Regions from separate parts of the Psychrosphaera sp. genome, predicted to be linked through region 2. Evidence: predicted binding sites of a transcription regulator. Region 2 holds the regulator's gene; the other holds the start of a gene.

Region 1 (7,926 bases), on a different contig from region 2:
GGTCTTGGTTCATATCTCTCATCTAAATCAATTTATAATAAAAAGGTTTAGACCAGAAAATGGGATTTGTATAGTCGGGGGATTGGACCTGTTAAGATTCTTCGGCTGTTTATTACTAGTCGTAAAAGGCCTAACGCAATAATGACATTAAATTATTAATTTGGCCTTCAACCATCAATAAATAAAGTCATTCAGCATAGCCACTGCCGATAGCTCTAAACGGCATTTCTAAATTAAGCTCAGGCACTTGTAGACCGATCCAAGCAGGGAAAGTATTAGAGTTAGGACCAGGAAATAAAGTGTATTCGTTTTTCCACGGGTAGGCTTTAACGGCACTGAGCACTTGAGGGATCAATTGTTCAGCTTTATCTCCTTTGAGCGACAAAAACTTTTCTGGTTTTGCGCCATACCAATAACGATCGGGCGTTGTTGTTTTATATTCTTTTAGTGCCGGAAGTCCACGCTTAACCCGCCAGCCAACGACTTCAAAGACAGTGTATTCTGTCGCATTTTTCTCTTTAATGGCTACCCAAGTATGAACGGCAAACCAGCCTCTCCAACTAAACGCATCAGCGGCATAAAACTCTATGACTGCGTCAGACTCTTTGTCTGGGTGCGCTGCAATTCCTGCAGGCTCTCTACTTGTTTCATACCACTTTTGTGACGTACAGCCACTGAGAAACATTGTTATTAATAACGTTAAAAAAAGCGGAAGTCGCATTAATATTACTCGATTCATTATTTTTTCTTAGTTTTGGGCCTTGCACTCTTCTTTGATGAAGTGCCTGGCGGTACTTTGGTGCTTTTACCTTTTGTATAAGAACTATTATAGGTCTTTTTACTTGCGCCTCGTCGTTTTGGTTTAAAAGGTTTCTCAGGTAGACCAACTAATTTTGCATCTTTTGAATCGCTTACCAACTGAGTTAACTTATTTTCGATATCTTTGATAAAAGCTTGGTAGTTTAAGTTTTGGTCACATATTTCTTGAAGTTGCATCTCCCATTCGGCGGTCATGTCGGGCAACGTGATTTCTTCAGGTAATGCTTTTATTAACGCGACACCAACATCAGTAGCACGAATACTTTTACCTTGCCTGGTCAAATAGCCTCGTTTAAACAACAGTTCAATCATACCAGCTCGGGTTGCTTCTGTGCCTAAACCGTCGGTTTCGCGCAAGATCTTTTTTATATTAGGGTCTCGGACAAAGCGAGCGATTCCTGTCATCGCTCCTAACAACGTCGCGTCAGTAAAGTGGGCTGGCGGTTCTGTTTGTTTACATAACAGTTCACCATGTTGGCAAAATAAAGTTTGGCCCTTCGTAAGTGGCGGTAATGCGTTGTCAGACTTCTCTGTTTTCTCATAGATTATTTTCCAACCGACATTAGCGGTTTGAACTGACTTGGCGATGAACTTACCTTTATTTATTTCTAATTCTACTTTTGAGTGATCGCTTTCATATGCTTCAAAAAACTGGGCTAGGTACTGCTTGGCGATGAGTTGATACACATTAGCTTCACTAGATGAAAGTGAAAGGTTCGCGGCACTTTTTAAGGTAGGGATAATGGCATGGTGAGCACTTACTTTACTATCATTCCAAGCGCGGCTCTTTATATTTACGTTAGCCTTACCGGCGACCATCGCAACATGAGGTTTGGGTGATTGACCTAAATGAGCGATGATTTTGGGGGCGTCGTTTAGATGCTGTTTTGGTAGATAACGACAATCGGAGCGGGGATAAGTAATAACTTTGTGACGTTCGTACAGTGTCTGACAGGCATCAAGTACTTGTTGAGCTGACAGTTTAAATGCTTTGGCTGCATCAATTTGCAAACTCGATAAATTGTATGGCAAAGGGCTTGGTTGCTTTTTACGTTCTTTTTTTACTTCAGTGACGACAGCGTCCTGCTGGTAAATTTGTCGTACAACATGCTCCGCCAAACTTTTATTGATGACACGGCCTTCTTCATCGAGATGGTTGGCGCAATGCTCGCTTGGTTGCCACCTCGCTGTGAAATTAGTATTTGAGGATTGCCTATCGAGTGTGACATGAGCATCGACTTGGTAATAGTCTTTACTCACAAAGTCGGCAATTTCTTGATCTCTCCTTACCACTAAGCCCAATAAAGGGGTTTGAACACGACCGACAGACAAAACAGAATTAAAATTTGCCTTTTGGCCAAGTAATGTAAAAGCGCGAGTTAGATTCATTCCTATCAACCAGTCCGAACGTGAACGGGCCAATGCCGACACCGAAAGCGGCATAAAAAGCTTGTTATCCTGTAATTGCCCCAATGCTTTTTTTATGGCCGGCGTATTTAAGTCACTGACCAATAATCGCTGAGTGTGTTGGTGTTTGGTTTTTGGCAATTTTAAATAATGTAGGACTTCATCAACTAATAATTGTCCTTCACGGTCTGGGTCGCCTGCGTGAACGATCGAGCTAGCTTGCTTGGTGAGTTTTCGCAAAACCGATAACTGTGACTTTGTTTTAGCTTTGGGCTTGAGCTGCCACGCTTCGGGAATAATCGGCAAATCACCATAATTCCACTTTTTGTATTTTGGGTCGTAATCGTCGGGTTCGACTTGCTCTAAGATATGACCAATGCACCAACTCACATGGGTGCCATCTCCAGCGACAATATAACCTTCGTGTTTTTTGACTGGCTTAGGTAAGGCATCGGCAATCGCTCTGCCCATGCTGGGTTTTTCGGCAATGATTAGTCTCACTTTGAGCTCCAAAAACTAGTGATTTGATTATCATAACCAATAACTGTTTATATAAACAGTGTAGTTGTGGTGCAGTTGATTAAATATTGACTAATTTAGGAAAAAATAGCTCTTTGAAAGAAGTTACACAAAAAATTTTAATGACAGACTATCCTTATCTGGTAGATTTAGAGTTTATTGATTTGAACGAATCAACATACTTAATTCAAAAACAATAATAATAATTCAGGCGCTTTTGTGTGTCGGTGCTTTATGTATGTAAAATCAAAGGATAAAACGTTGAGGTTTAAACCCAATTCTGCAGTCGTTATTCTGATTTCATTTGTCAGCTATTACTTATTTTCCAAAGTAGGCTTGCTATTTGCAATCCCACCAGGGTTTGCCAGCGCCGTTTGGCCTGCTGCTGGTGTTGGCCTTGCTAGTTATCTAATATTTGGTCGCATGGCGCTTGTCGGAGTCTTCTTAGGCGCTTTGCTTGCCAATGGTCAGGTCGCAAAAGAGGGATTCTTCGAACAAGAAACACTACAGCAAATACTGCCGTTGCTCATTGCGGTTGGTACCGTTTTACAAATGGCCTTTACCAAATGGCTACTGGATAGATATGTCGCGAAGCCTATCAATAACACTTATCTCAAGAGCGTGGTTCATTTTTTATTGCTTGCCGGGCCGGTTGGTTGTTTGGTTTCTGCTACCTTTAGTAGTACAGCTATTTCATTAATTAATGGTATTCCACTTTACCACTCATTGTTTATTGCATTTACTTGGTGGGTGGGCGACTTAATTGGTGTCGTTTTCTTTTTACCGATTGTGCTGTCACTATTTGACAACCCTTATTACCTGCAGAAAAAAGACAAACTCAAAATTGTTGTTCCTGCCGCTATATTGTTTTTACTTGTGAGCTCAATATTCGGGCTTTCTCGTGAACACTATAAAACGTCTAGAATGGAAGCGTTTGTTACCCATACCACTGAGTTTTCGCAACGAATTAACCTTATTGAGAACACGATTTCTCAGCAGTTAGTCGGTATGAAAGGTTTGTTTAGAGCGAGTGAATTTGTTAGCCGAGCAGAGTTTAAAGAGTTCACTGACAACATTTTAAATCCAGATATAAAAATCAGAGCATTAGCTTGGCTACCAAAAGTAAATGGCAGTGAGCGTCGGCAGTTCGAGCAGCGAATTGCTGAAGAAGACTTCCCAAACTTTACCTTGAAGCAACTCATTGGCGGTAAGGTTCAGCCTGCTGAGCATCAAAGGTACTATATTCCCATTTTATATACCGAACCACTTGGTCCCAATCGCACGGCTGTTGGGCTAGATGTGTCGTCTCACGATGTGGTTGGGATAACAGTGAATAAGGCCATCTATTCTGGTACTAAAGCTGTCTCGCCTCAGTTGTCTTTGGTTCAAGATTTAGAAAATTTTAACGCTGTTATTGTTTATTATCCAATATATGAAGACGGTGAAGTACCCAAAGAACGCAATATGCGTGTCTCTAAGCTCATTGGTTTATTTGAGGCTGTACTGGAGTTAGATCAGCTTGTTTATAGCTTGTACACCGATGAGATGAGAGAGCAGTTTGTGTTCCGCACTAAATATATTCAAGGTGATAACACTACTGCGTTTTTTGATGCGGGTTATCGAGAAAACGCACTTTATAAACATAAACAAACATTTTCGTTTTTTGATACCCGAATTGAAGTTGAATATGCAAGTAGTGCGGCTTTTGATCAGGACTCTATCGATTGGTCGAGTTGGTTGATCATTATTATTGGCTGCTGTGTAAGCACATTTAGCGTCATTTTTATCATTATCATGACTAATTTGAGTGAAATGCTAGAGAAAAAGGTGGCGTTAAAGACAAGTCAGTTAAGCGAAAAGAACGACGAATTGATGAAAGCAAATGCGGCCAAAAGTCAGTTCTTAGCTAACATGAGTCACGAGTATCGAACCCCCTTAAACGCGATTATTGGTTTTGCCCAGATAGGTAAAAATAGCAATGATTTGCCAGAAGCAAAGGGGTATTTTGATCAAATATTGGACTCTTCAAAGCTACTATTAGGCATAATTAACAATGTATTAGACTTCTCTAAAGTGTCTGAAAGTGAAATTAAACTCGAAGAGACACCGTTTGATTTATCTCAATCAGTAAATAGCATCAAGAATTTATTAACAGAAAAGGCCAGTGCCAAAGGGGTGGTGTTAGAAGTCGAGCATCAAGGCCTGGATGATATTGATGTGGTCGGTGACTCAGTCCGACTCGAACAAATCATGATGAACTTGGTTGATAATGCCATTAAGTTTACTCACAAGGGCAGCGTAAAGCTGTCAGTAAACTTGTTCAAAAAAGATGGAAATACCGCACAACTAAGTATTGTCGTTGAAGATCAAGGCATCGGTATCCCAGAAGACAAAATCTCAGACTTATTTATGTCTTTTACTCAAGCTGATGAGTCGACCACCCGTCGTTTCGGCGGTACTGGATTAGGCTTAGCCATTGTAAAACAGCTAACAGAGTTGATGAAAGGGACAATTATTGTTGATAGTAAAGTGGGTAAAGGCACGCGTTTTAATTTGAACATACCTGTGGATATTACTCAGCAAGGAAACACCCAAGAAGACAGCCAATTGGACACAGAGCGACGACAAGCCCATCTCGCGGAAATACGTGAACAAAACTTTAATGCGTTAATTGTCGAAGACAACAAGATCAATCAAATGATTGCCAATAAACAGCTAGAGCTTCTTAACATCAAGGCAAGTGTCGCAGACAATGGCAAAGAAGGACTAGAGCTTCTCACCAGTGGCACGCTACCTGACATCCTGTTTGTTGATTTACACATGCCAGTAATGGATGGTTTTACAATGTTGGAGAACTTGGTGGGTAAACCAGAATTTGAAAACCTGCCTACTGTGATCATTAGTGCTAGCGTGAGTAAGGAAGATAGAGAAAGAGCAACGAAGCTAGGAATTAGGCATTACGTTACTAAGCCGTTTTTATTAGAGGACTTGGAGCAGGTCGTATTAGAAACACTGGGCCAAAAGAAATAAAGCCAGCGTTTTAAAAAGGACTTAGTAACTCAAAAGTCGGCTTATACAACCGGTGAATAAGACAAAAAAAACCAGTGAAATATAAATTTCACTGGTTTTTTGCTTCTCAGGTAAGTACTGCGTAATTGAAATTAAAGTGAACGCAAACCGTCATTTAAATGTGGGCGAATCGCTTTTAAAATTGCACCAAGTACTTTAGGAGTGGCAACTACGATATTACCCGTCTTATCAAAGTCACTACCACCTTCAAAGTCAGCAATTACTGCACCTGCTTCCTTGGCAATTAATTGGCCTGCTGCTGTGTCCCATGGACGAAGACCCATCTCGAAGAAACCTTCAACACGGCCAGCTGCAACGTACGCTAAATCAAGTGCGGCAGAGCCAGCACGGCGCATATCTGCAACTTGTAAGAATAAGTCATTAAACATCGCGCTGTAGGCTTCTAGCTGATGCTTTTGCTTAAATGGGAAACCTGTCGCCAGGATAGTACCGCTTAGGTCACGAGCTTTAGAAACACGAATGCGCTTGCCATCTAACTGTGCACCAGCACCTTTAGAGGCTGTAAATAGTTCACCGCGAATTGGGTCTAAGATAACCGCTTGTTCTAACTTGCCGTCAACTTTTAATGCAACAGAAACCGCAAAGTGTGGAATGCCTTTTACGAAGTTTGCTGTACCGTCTAATGGATCGATAATCCACTGGTATTTTGCATTGCCTTTGATAACACCACTTTCTTCCGCTACGAAAGAGTGGTCAGGGTAAGAAGCTTGAATTGTAGAGATGATTGCTTGTTCAGCTTCCTTGTCGACATTAGTAACGAAATCATTCGCACCTTTTAATTCAGCTTGAACCATATCAAGTTGCTCATATGCACGAGCAATAATTTTACCAGCATTACGCGCAGCACGAACTGCGATGTTTAACATCGGTTGCATTTACAATCACCTATTTTTCAAAAGAACGTAATTCTAATAATAGTAAAAAAGCACAAAAAATCCCGAGCTGTATTCCTTCATTTTTTATAATGAAAAGAAGCCCGAGCGCTACTATTATTCAAATTACTAAAGAACATTTTTTAATCAGGCGCGCATTCTATAGATTTTTGGGACTAAGTAAAGAAAAAACGCCAAAAAGGGCTACTTTTTGGCGTTTTAAAGAGGGAGGTTGGTACTTACTTACAGTTTTTCGACTTCTGCTAGCTTTTGACTAAATTCGCCCAAGTCTAGCTCAGGACATTCGCCATTTTCCTGCCAGTCGATGCCAACGATGACATTGTCAGTTGATAAGTCCTCTACCCAAAATTCAAGCCAGTCAGCAACTGAAATTTGAGTTGGTACATACTGTGCCCACTCTTCAGTACAGTTAGCTTGTGCAACTGACTCTCGAGACCAAACTAACATCACATCAGTGTCTTCAAATTGAGTTGAGTCAACAATAACCCAACCTTCTGTAGCTTTATCATGTAATGCCCAGATCATTTGGGTGGCGGCGACTTCTTCGAAAAACTCGTTGATTGTACTCATATTGCTCTCATTTATTGATGAAAATAGGCTTCAGTATTTTACCGAAGCCTTATTACTATTTGTTGACGGTCGAAACTTAGCGGCCTGCTCTTGATTTTTTAGGTGCTGACTTACCGCGATTTGAGCTTGGCTTGCCAGAGCCTTTACTGCTTGACTTGTTCGCCGTGTTTTTTGCTCCAGGTTTACCAGAAGGCTTACCACCTGATTTACCATTAGGCTTGTTGTCGAACTGACCTAAACCGGTGTGACGAGTCAATGCTTTTTGACCTCCGCCTTGCCCCTTACCTTTAAGGTTAGGGCGACGTCCACGGTTGCTGCTCGCCAAACGCTCTTCATTTGCAGACGCAGGCGGCACCAAGTGCTGTTGGCCGTGACCGATAAGTTTGGCTAAGCCCATTTCTTTTAGTGCGTGACGGATCATCTTCCAGTTTTTAGGATCGTGATAACGCAAAATCGCTTTGTGCAGACGGCGCTCTTTTTCACCACGAGCGATAGGAACGACATCATTTTGTTTCTTCACTTTATGCAAAGTATCAATTTCGGTGTGGAACATAGTCGTTGCCGTTGCCATTGGCGACGGGTAGAAGTTTTGAACTTGATCCAAACGGAATTTGTTTTCCTTTAACCA
Region 2 (7,926 bases):
CAAGCCTCGGGTCGTGAATGGCGAACCGACAGAAGTCTCCGGTGTTCAAAACCGAATCTCTTTTGAACTTAATAGCTAACACAACGATTAATAGGCCAAATCATGAAACCAATTATACTTTCTCAAACTGCGTCTTATATCGGACTCTCTAGATTAAAGCCGTTGTCTTCACTATTGCGCGCACCGGAAGTGTTGCGATCTATCTTTAAAACCAGTGTTATTGCGAGTGCGGTTTTATTTGGCTCATCCTTGATATCAGTCTCACCATTACTTGATGGTAGTGTCGCTGTTGCTGCTGAAGCCAATTCAAACGCAAAAGTAACAGAAAAAAAGAAACGCCGCCGCACACCCGCTATGGGTTCAAGAGTATATAGTCAACTTGCGCGAGCTCAAGAGCTCGCCGATGCAGGTCAAATTGAACAAGGCCTGAAAGTCTTAGACGGTGTTCAAGAAAAAGCCGATAGCTTAAACAGCTATGAACGCGCGATGATGTATAATTTTTATGGCTTTATTTACTACAATGCCGAGCGTGTTAGTGATGCTATGAAGGCTTTTGAGCAAGTAGTAAACCAATCGCCAATCCCTGAATCTTTAGAGAAAAGTACGTTATTTTCTTTGTCTCAATTGGCGATGGCCAATGGTCAATATCAAAAAACGTTGGATTACCTCGCTCGTTGGGAATCCGTAAACGACGGTGAGATTCCGATCAACAATCATGTCCTCAAGGCACAAGCCTCCTATCAAGCCAAAAACTTTGAAGTTGCGGCTCGTTATATTGACAAAGCACTGAACCAAGCTGCAGTAGAGAACGTGGAAGCTAAAGAAAATTGGTACGTCTTACAACGCGCCATCTATTTCGAGCTAAAACAGCCGAAAAAAGTCGTGTCGGTATTGGAAACCATGGTACGCAAATTCAATAAACCAGAATACTGGGTACAACTGGGCGGGATGTATGGCGAGATAGGTGCTGAAGACAAACAGTTGGCTGTTCTAGAAGCTGCTTATTTACAAGGGTACATCACTAAGCCCACGCAACTTAGAAATCTCGCTCAACTGTATTACTTTAACGGCATTCCTTTTAAAGCGGGTGAAGTGATGACAAGCGCGTTTGAGAGCGGGAAACTCACCAAAACTGAAAAAAACCTCACTTTTACCGCTCAGGCCTGGTTAGCCGCCAAAGAATACGATTTTGCAGTTGACGCGTTTGAGTCACTTTCACAAATCACGGATAAAGGTGATGCGTTGCAACAAATCGCGGAAATTCGGTTGCAACAAGGTCTATACGAACAAACCATTACGGCAGCAACCCAAGCACTTGAAAAGGGCGAGCTAACCAACCCAGGTAATTTGTATTTGGCATTGGGAATGGCGTATTTCAACTTAAAGCAATTTGAATCATCAATTGAAGCATTGAGCGAAGCCAAAAAGCATAAGTCGGTTCAACGCATGGCCAAACAGTGGCTTAAGTTTGTTGAACGAGAAAAGACAAGCTATCAGGAACTCGCAATGCTTTAGTATTCTAACTTCCAAGCTTTAGTTAAGCCGTGGTAAAACCACGGCTTTTTATTTCTGAGCTATACTCTCAGCAATAATAAATGAGAGTCCCCATGAACCTGTATCAACTAGTATATGTGAGTAAGTTTCCTCAGCCTTTAGTACCTAAAGCGTTTAAGCAGCTATTAGAGCATGCCAAACTCAACAATATGCACAAGGATATTACCGGTATCATGCTTAAATATAATGAGCATATTTTACAAGTCTTAGAGGGAAACAGGCATACCATCCAAGAACTTTTTGACACCATTGAAAATGATAATAGACACATCAATGTCCGAAAGTGTCTTTTTGAACCATTAGACGAGAGGCGTTTTGGTAAGTGGTCAATGGCTTTTCTAAACTTAGACAATAGTAAACACGAACAAAAAGAACTACTGAAAAACCTCATGACTCAATTAATCTCAAAAAAAGGAGAAGAAGCAGAAGTTACAACTAAGCTTCTGCTTAAAGAGTTTGATCAGAATTTATCTAAATAGACACTGTTAATCATGAACTTGTATCAATTGATATATAAAAGTTACGCAACAGAACGTTTAACGCCCGAAGGGTTTGCGGATATTTTGGTTGAAGCGAGGGTAAACAATGAGAAAAAACACATCACGGGCAGTTTATTGTACAGAGATGGTGCATTTTTACAGATTCTTGAAGGCGATAAAAAAGACTTATTAGCGGTATTTGAAAAAATAGAGCGAGATGCTCGACATACACAAGTAGAATTGTTGCATTTTGAGCCGGCTACTCAACGCCTTTTCCAACGCTGGTCTATGCAGATGTTTAATTTAAGTTTTGGGGATACTCCGGCGTTTCCAGAGCTAAAGCAAATATTTACAGCAGTAAAAAACAAAGAAAAAATTGATGGAGTGCCTGGAATAAAAAAACTGCTCAACTTCTTTAAAACAAAGATTTGAGCGATAAAAGCTGAACTAAAATTGCAGACAGTCGAGTGCAACAGCCAAAGCGTGTTTAGGCAATTACACTCAAGTCCACTATTGTTGAAGTAACAATTGTTGAAGTAAGAATGCTCGTCCTGGTTACATCAACGATGAATTTCGGATCACGCCGACCGCTAACCCTTCGATGGCAAACTCTTGGTAATTCAAATCTACTTCTATTGGCGAAAACTCTTCGTTTTCAGCGTGAAGAATTACTTGGCTGCCTTTTCTTTCTAGACGTTTCACCGTCACATCATCTTCAACTCGAGCAACGACAACTTGACCATCACGTGCTGTTTGCGTTTTGTGTACTGCAAGTAAGTCACCATCAAGAATGCCGATATCTTTCATACTCTCACCTTCTACTCTAAGTAAAAAGTCAGCATTTGGAGAAAACATTAAAGGATCAACGTTAACATGGCGATCAACATGTTCCATTGCCAAAATTGGAGAACCTGCTGCAACTTTACCTACTAGCGGTAACCCTGAGTCCTGTTCATCTAACTCTTCCGTTAGGCGGATACCACGAGAGGTGCCAGGCAACATTTCGATGAAGCCTTTCTTGGCTAACGCCTTAAGGTGATCTTCTGCAGCATTTGCTGAACGAAAACCCAATTGCTTGGCAATTTCAGCTCGCGTTGGTGGCATGCCAGTAGACAAAATGGTGTCTCGAATTAACTCTAATATTTCTGCTTGTCTAGCCGTTAATGGTCGCATCATCTGTTTTTCCATACAGTAACATAACTGTCAGTATATACAGGCGTTTACATTGTGCAACATAAAATTGTGGTTAAAGATGGGTTTTTGTCCGTTCTTTGTTAAAATTGACGGTCGCAGTTATGTTTTTTCAGGGAATTTATGTCTTTTATAAACGCAATTATGTACTGGTTAACTCGTCCTTTTATCCGCACTCAATTGGTCGCAGACGAGCAAAACAGCAGTGGTTTGGATTCAAACAAACCAATCTCTTATGTATTGGTTACCGACTCTTACACGGATAAGCTCGCCATGGAGCAAGCCGCAAAAACGCTTAACCTTCCGTCGCCGTTTTCAACGATTGAACTCGGTGAACATAAACTCAAGCGTACACTCGGTGTAAAGCCTGTAGACTCGATGTTTTTAAATGAAGAAAGTCACATTGCTAAAACCACCAAACTCGGTGAAAACTTGCTTAAAATCGTTGAAGAAACCGGTGAAGACATCCAGTTCGTCCCAGTGATGATCCGATGGGGAAGAGCACCAGGGGTCGAAAAAGACAAGAGCCGCAAGCCAAGTATAAAAGATCTGATCACCCAAAAACTGCAAGCCTCACCTCTTCGCAAGTTCTTTATTGTGTTGTTTTATGGTCGGGATAGTTTTGTTCGAATTAGCAAGCCCGTATCACTTCAGAAGATGGTTGCAGATTTTGGTGCCTCTGAAGAGACGTCTCACAAACTACTTCGTGTCGCACGAATTCACTTTGAACGCCAACGTATCGTCGCTACCGGTCCTAAAATCATGGAACGACAAGCCTTTTTTAATAGTATGTTGGCTAGCCCTGCTTTAAAGAAAGCACTCCAAGAAGAGATGGACAGTAAGAACATTTCACTTGCAGAAGCCAAAGAGAACGCCAAAAAATTATTGGATGAGATCGCAGGAGACTACAACGAGTCTTATGTGCGCTTAGGGTCACGTATTTTAACTTGGGTTTGGAATAAAATTTATAATGGCATTCGTGTCCACAATGCAGACAAGCTCCGTGATTTGGCACAAAAAGGCCATGAGATTGTTTATGTCCCTTGTCACCGCAGCCACATGGACTATTTATTAGTCACCTACGTGATTTATCACGAAGGCCTGGTTCCACCTCACATCGCAGCAGGCATCAACCTAAACTTCTGGCCAGCGGGTCCGCTATTCAGAAAAGCTGGTGCGTTTTTCCTTCGTCGTAGCTTCAAAGGCAACAAACTTTACTCAGCGGTATTCAGAGAATATTTATCTACGTTATTTGCCAAAGGCTACCCAGTTAAATATTACACCGAAGGTGGCCGCTCCAGAACCGGTCGATTGTTAGCACCTAAAACCGGCATGTTAGCGATGACAATTCAGTCTATGTTACGTGGTATTGATCGCCCTATTACCTTAGTACCGGTTTATATTGGCTATGAGCACGTAATGGAAGTAAACACCTACCTCAAAGAACTAAAAGGTAAAAACAAAGAGAAAGAGTCTGTTTTTGGGGTCTTTAAGGCTATTAAAAACTTGAAAAACTATGGGCATGGTGATGTTAACTTTGGCGAGCCAATCAACCTTAATGAAATCTTAAATGAGCAAGCACCTGAGTGGCGCTCACAGATCAGTGCAACGGATGTGGTTAAGCCGTCTTGGTTAACGCCAGTGGTTAATCACACAGCGAACAAGGTGATGGGCTCCATCAACAATGCAGCGGTACTCAATACCGTCAACCTATCAGCTTTAGCGTTGCTTACTTCTGAAAGCCATGCGTTACCTCGGGTAGAAATGGAGTCTTTGATTGAGTTTTATATCGGTTTACAAAGACAAGTGCCTTATTCAAAACTGATCAAGTTACCAGAAGAAACACCGTCACAAATAATAGATGAAGCCATTCTACTTGAAAAAGTCGACTCAGATAGCGATGAATATGGGACTATCATTAAGCTTGACAACAAAAATGCGATCCTGATGAGTTACTATCGCAATAATGTTGTTCATTTATTTGCTATTCCAGCAATTATTGCAGCAGAGTTGACTCACGCCACCAGCACGTCAGTAGAAACGATTAGCCAGAAAGTAAAACAAATTCTGCCGTTACTTAAAAACGAAATGTTCATCACCATTGATGACATCGATGACTATGTCTCTCAAACCTTAGAGTATTTTATTGAACAAGATATGGTTGTTTCGGAGCAAGACGTGCTGACTATTAAGGATCGCAGTAGTATGGGAGGCTTACAGCTCAATCTGTTAGCTCGCATCATGAAAGACACGTTACAACGTTATGCTCTGGCATTTAACCGCATTCAGCAAGTCCATGGGATTCAACGTGCTGAATTGGAAGGAGACTGTCTCAAGCTGGCTAAACGCCTTTTAACGCTTCATGACATTAAAGCACCTGAGTACTTCGACAAGAAGCTTATTTCTGGCTTTGTCACCACCATTAAAGAGCAAGATTATGTCTCTAGTGACGAAGCTGGCTTAATGCATCTCACTGATGAAGGAAAGTTAACTGGCGAACACGTTAATTCATTGCTCGATTCAGATATATTGCAGTCATTACATTCTCTAGGCTAAAGGTAATGGAGAAGTAGGTTGGCATTGAATAGTGTTAACTTTGACTGCATGATGAATAGTAAGCAATGGCTATTCGCAACCAATAAAAAAGGCGCTTAAGCGCCTTTTTGGTATTTTAGCTCAGTTCACAAGTATAGGTGATTTGAGTAGTACAATGTTTGCTATCAGCTTCTTGGAAACGCGTTGTGATCTCTGATCACACCTTCTTGCATTGCAGAAGCGACCAATTCGCCTTTTTGATTAAAGAATTGGCCTCTAACTAAGCCTCGTCCACCACTTGCACTAGTGCTTTCCATATCAAACAGGATCCATTCATCCATTCTAAATGGGCGATGGAACCACATAGAGTGATCGAGCGTTGCCACCTGCATATCACGTTGGATATGACTGCGACCATGCGGGAATAACGCAGTCGGCAAAAAGTTAAAGTCCGATGCGTACGCGAGCAAGTATCGATGAATACGGCCATCGTCTGGTAAGGTGCCATTCGCTCGAATCCAAACCTGACGCTTAGCAGGCATTTTTACCGGCTCAAATGGGTTATTCACCTGTACGTGTCGAATTTCAATTGGCTTTTCACCCGCGATGATAGTGCGTAGAAACTCTGGAATGCGATCTAGGTTTTGTTGAAAGAACTCGTGCTCAGAAATAAGTCCATCTGGACCTGGAACTTGAGGCATATCAGGCTGATGTTCATACCCTTCTTCAGCCGTTTGGAATGAAGCAGTCAAATAAAATATCGGCTTACCATGTTGTAGCGCGCGCACCCTACGAGTGCTAAATGAGCGGCCGTCACGAATATTTTCAACATCATAAACGATAGGCTTCTTATCATCCCCTTCACGTAAAAAGTAGCTATGAAAAGAATGAACGTATCTGTCCTCTAAGGTTTCTTTAGCGGCACTTAGCGCTTGACCAATAACTTGGCCGCCAAACACACGCCCAAAACCTAAGTTTTGACTTTGGCCTCTAAATAGACCTTCTTCTATTTTCTCTAATGATAACAACCCTAGAAGGTCGTCGAGTACTTTACTCATTCTTTACCTTATTTTATGTCTTGTTGACTGGCTTGTTGCCAATCAATTTCCTGCGTCATAATGCGCTGTTTAGCAACGTAGTGAAGCACAAAACCAGCCTGAACAATATGATCATCATCAGGGTTCAGTTTCATTTCCATACCAACACGGTCTTGAGCAACCGCGAGTAAAATTGCATTATGGTGTTTCTTTAAATAATAGAATAACTGGCCAAAAGTGGTAGTCGGTGCATCCGGTGCGACTTCAGTTGAAAACTGTGTATCACCTTTTAACGTCGACATCAGCTCCTCTTGCAGACGGCTACTACCTGGGTCTTGCATCGAGCGAACCAGCACTTCAGCGGCTTTTGACGAGTTTGCTTCCACGTTATGGGTATACTTGTTTAGCATTTCAACTTTTTCTTCTTCATCGAAATACGCAGTAATATGACAGCCTTCTTCAACCATAGGGCTCAGTTTAAGTGCTGTGGTGAACGTCATGTCATCGTTGATACAGTCGACAATTACGCGATCTGCTTCATGGGCTGCAACACGCTTTAGTTCTTGATCGTCGGTAAAGGATTTTAATTTGGCAAACTCGACCATGCTGTTGTCATAGAACGGATGCTCCATATCCTCAACGACACAAAGTAAAATTTTGCGTTGCATGCGTTTATTGTCACCAAGAATGTGCTCGATAATTTTGCCCGTTCGACGCTCATGCCAACCAAAAATCAAAATGTGCGTATCTAAATAACTAAAGTCTTTTTCGCCTGTCATAACTTTTCTTAACCTCTTACTGACCGATTGTCCTAACTTCCCTAAAAACGCACCAAAAATGGCCAAGCCTAGAGGAATTTGAACAATCGCTACAATGTATTTTCCTGCTTCTGTTGTTGGACTTAAGTCACCATAACCAACGGTACTTGTTGTCACGACGTAATAATATAAATACTGGTAAACACTCAGTAATTCGTGTTCACCTGCATACCAAAGTAACACCCAACTGGCACTGGCATGAGCCAGCAACAAAGCAATCAAAGATGGCCAGGTTACTTGGCTAAACTGTTTCCAGAGATAGCGGGTAAATTTATTAAAAACCAACTCTATTCCCTTCTATTACTTTTTCTT

Evidence for each region. The regulator LexA, encoded in region 2, represses DNA repair genes until DNA is damaged. The targets are predictions, from matches to a motif close to TACTGTATNNNNATACAGTA.
Region 1: the regulator LexA is predicted to act here: its motif matches at 2,769-2,788, upstream of AC4E96_RS09375 (DNA topoisomerase III).

What each region holds. Positions count from the first base shown of each region.
Region 1 is NZ_CEYNSH010000027.1:23,791-31,716, forward strand. Features, by position in the region: gene AC4E96_RS09365 (HDOD domain-containing protein) at 1-13, opposite strand, end outside; gene AC4E96_RS09370 (DUF3750 domain-containing protein) at 188-685, opposite strand; gene AC4E96_RS09375 (DNA topoisomerase III) at 739-2,727, opposite strand; gene AC4E96_RS09380 (CHASE domain-containing protein) at 3,007-5,775, shown strand; gene suhB (inositol-1-monophosphatase) at 5,907-6,710, opposite strand; gene AC4E96_RS09390 (DUF2750 domain-containing protein) at 6,951-7,298, opposite strand; partial or broken gene AC4E96_RS09395 (DUF3362 domain-containing protein) at 7,375-7,926, opposite strand, start outside.
Region 2 is NZ_CEYNSH010000015.1:36,557-44,482, forward strand. Features, by position in the region: gene AC4E96_RS06360 (energy transducer TonB) at 1-79, shown strand, start outside; gene AC4E96_RS06365 (tetratricopeptide repeat protein) at 103-1,515, shown strand; gene AC4E96_RS06370 (BLUF domain-containing protein) at 1,608-2,033, shown strand; gene AC4E96_RS06375 (BLUF domain-containing protein) at 2,046-2,465, shown strand; gene lexA (transcriptional repressor LexA) at 2,589-3,206, opposite strand; gene plsB (glycerol-3-phosphate 1-O-acyltransferase PlsB) at 3,348-5,780, shown strand; gene tesB (acyl-CoA thioesterase II) at 5,945-6,817, opposite strand; gene AC4E96_RS06395 (potassium channel family protein) at 6,826-7,905, opposite strand; gene AC4E96_RS06400 (DUF885 domain-containing protein) at 7,915-7,926, opposite strand, start outside.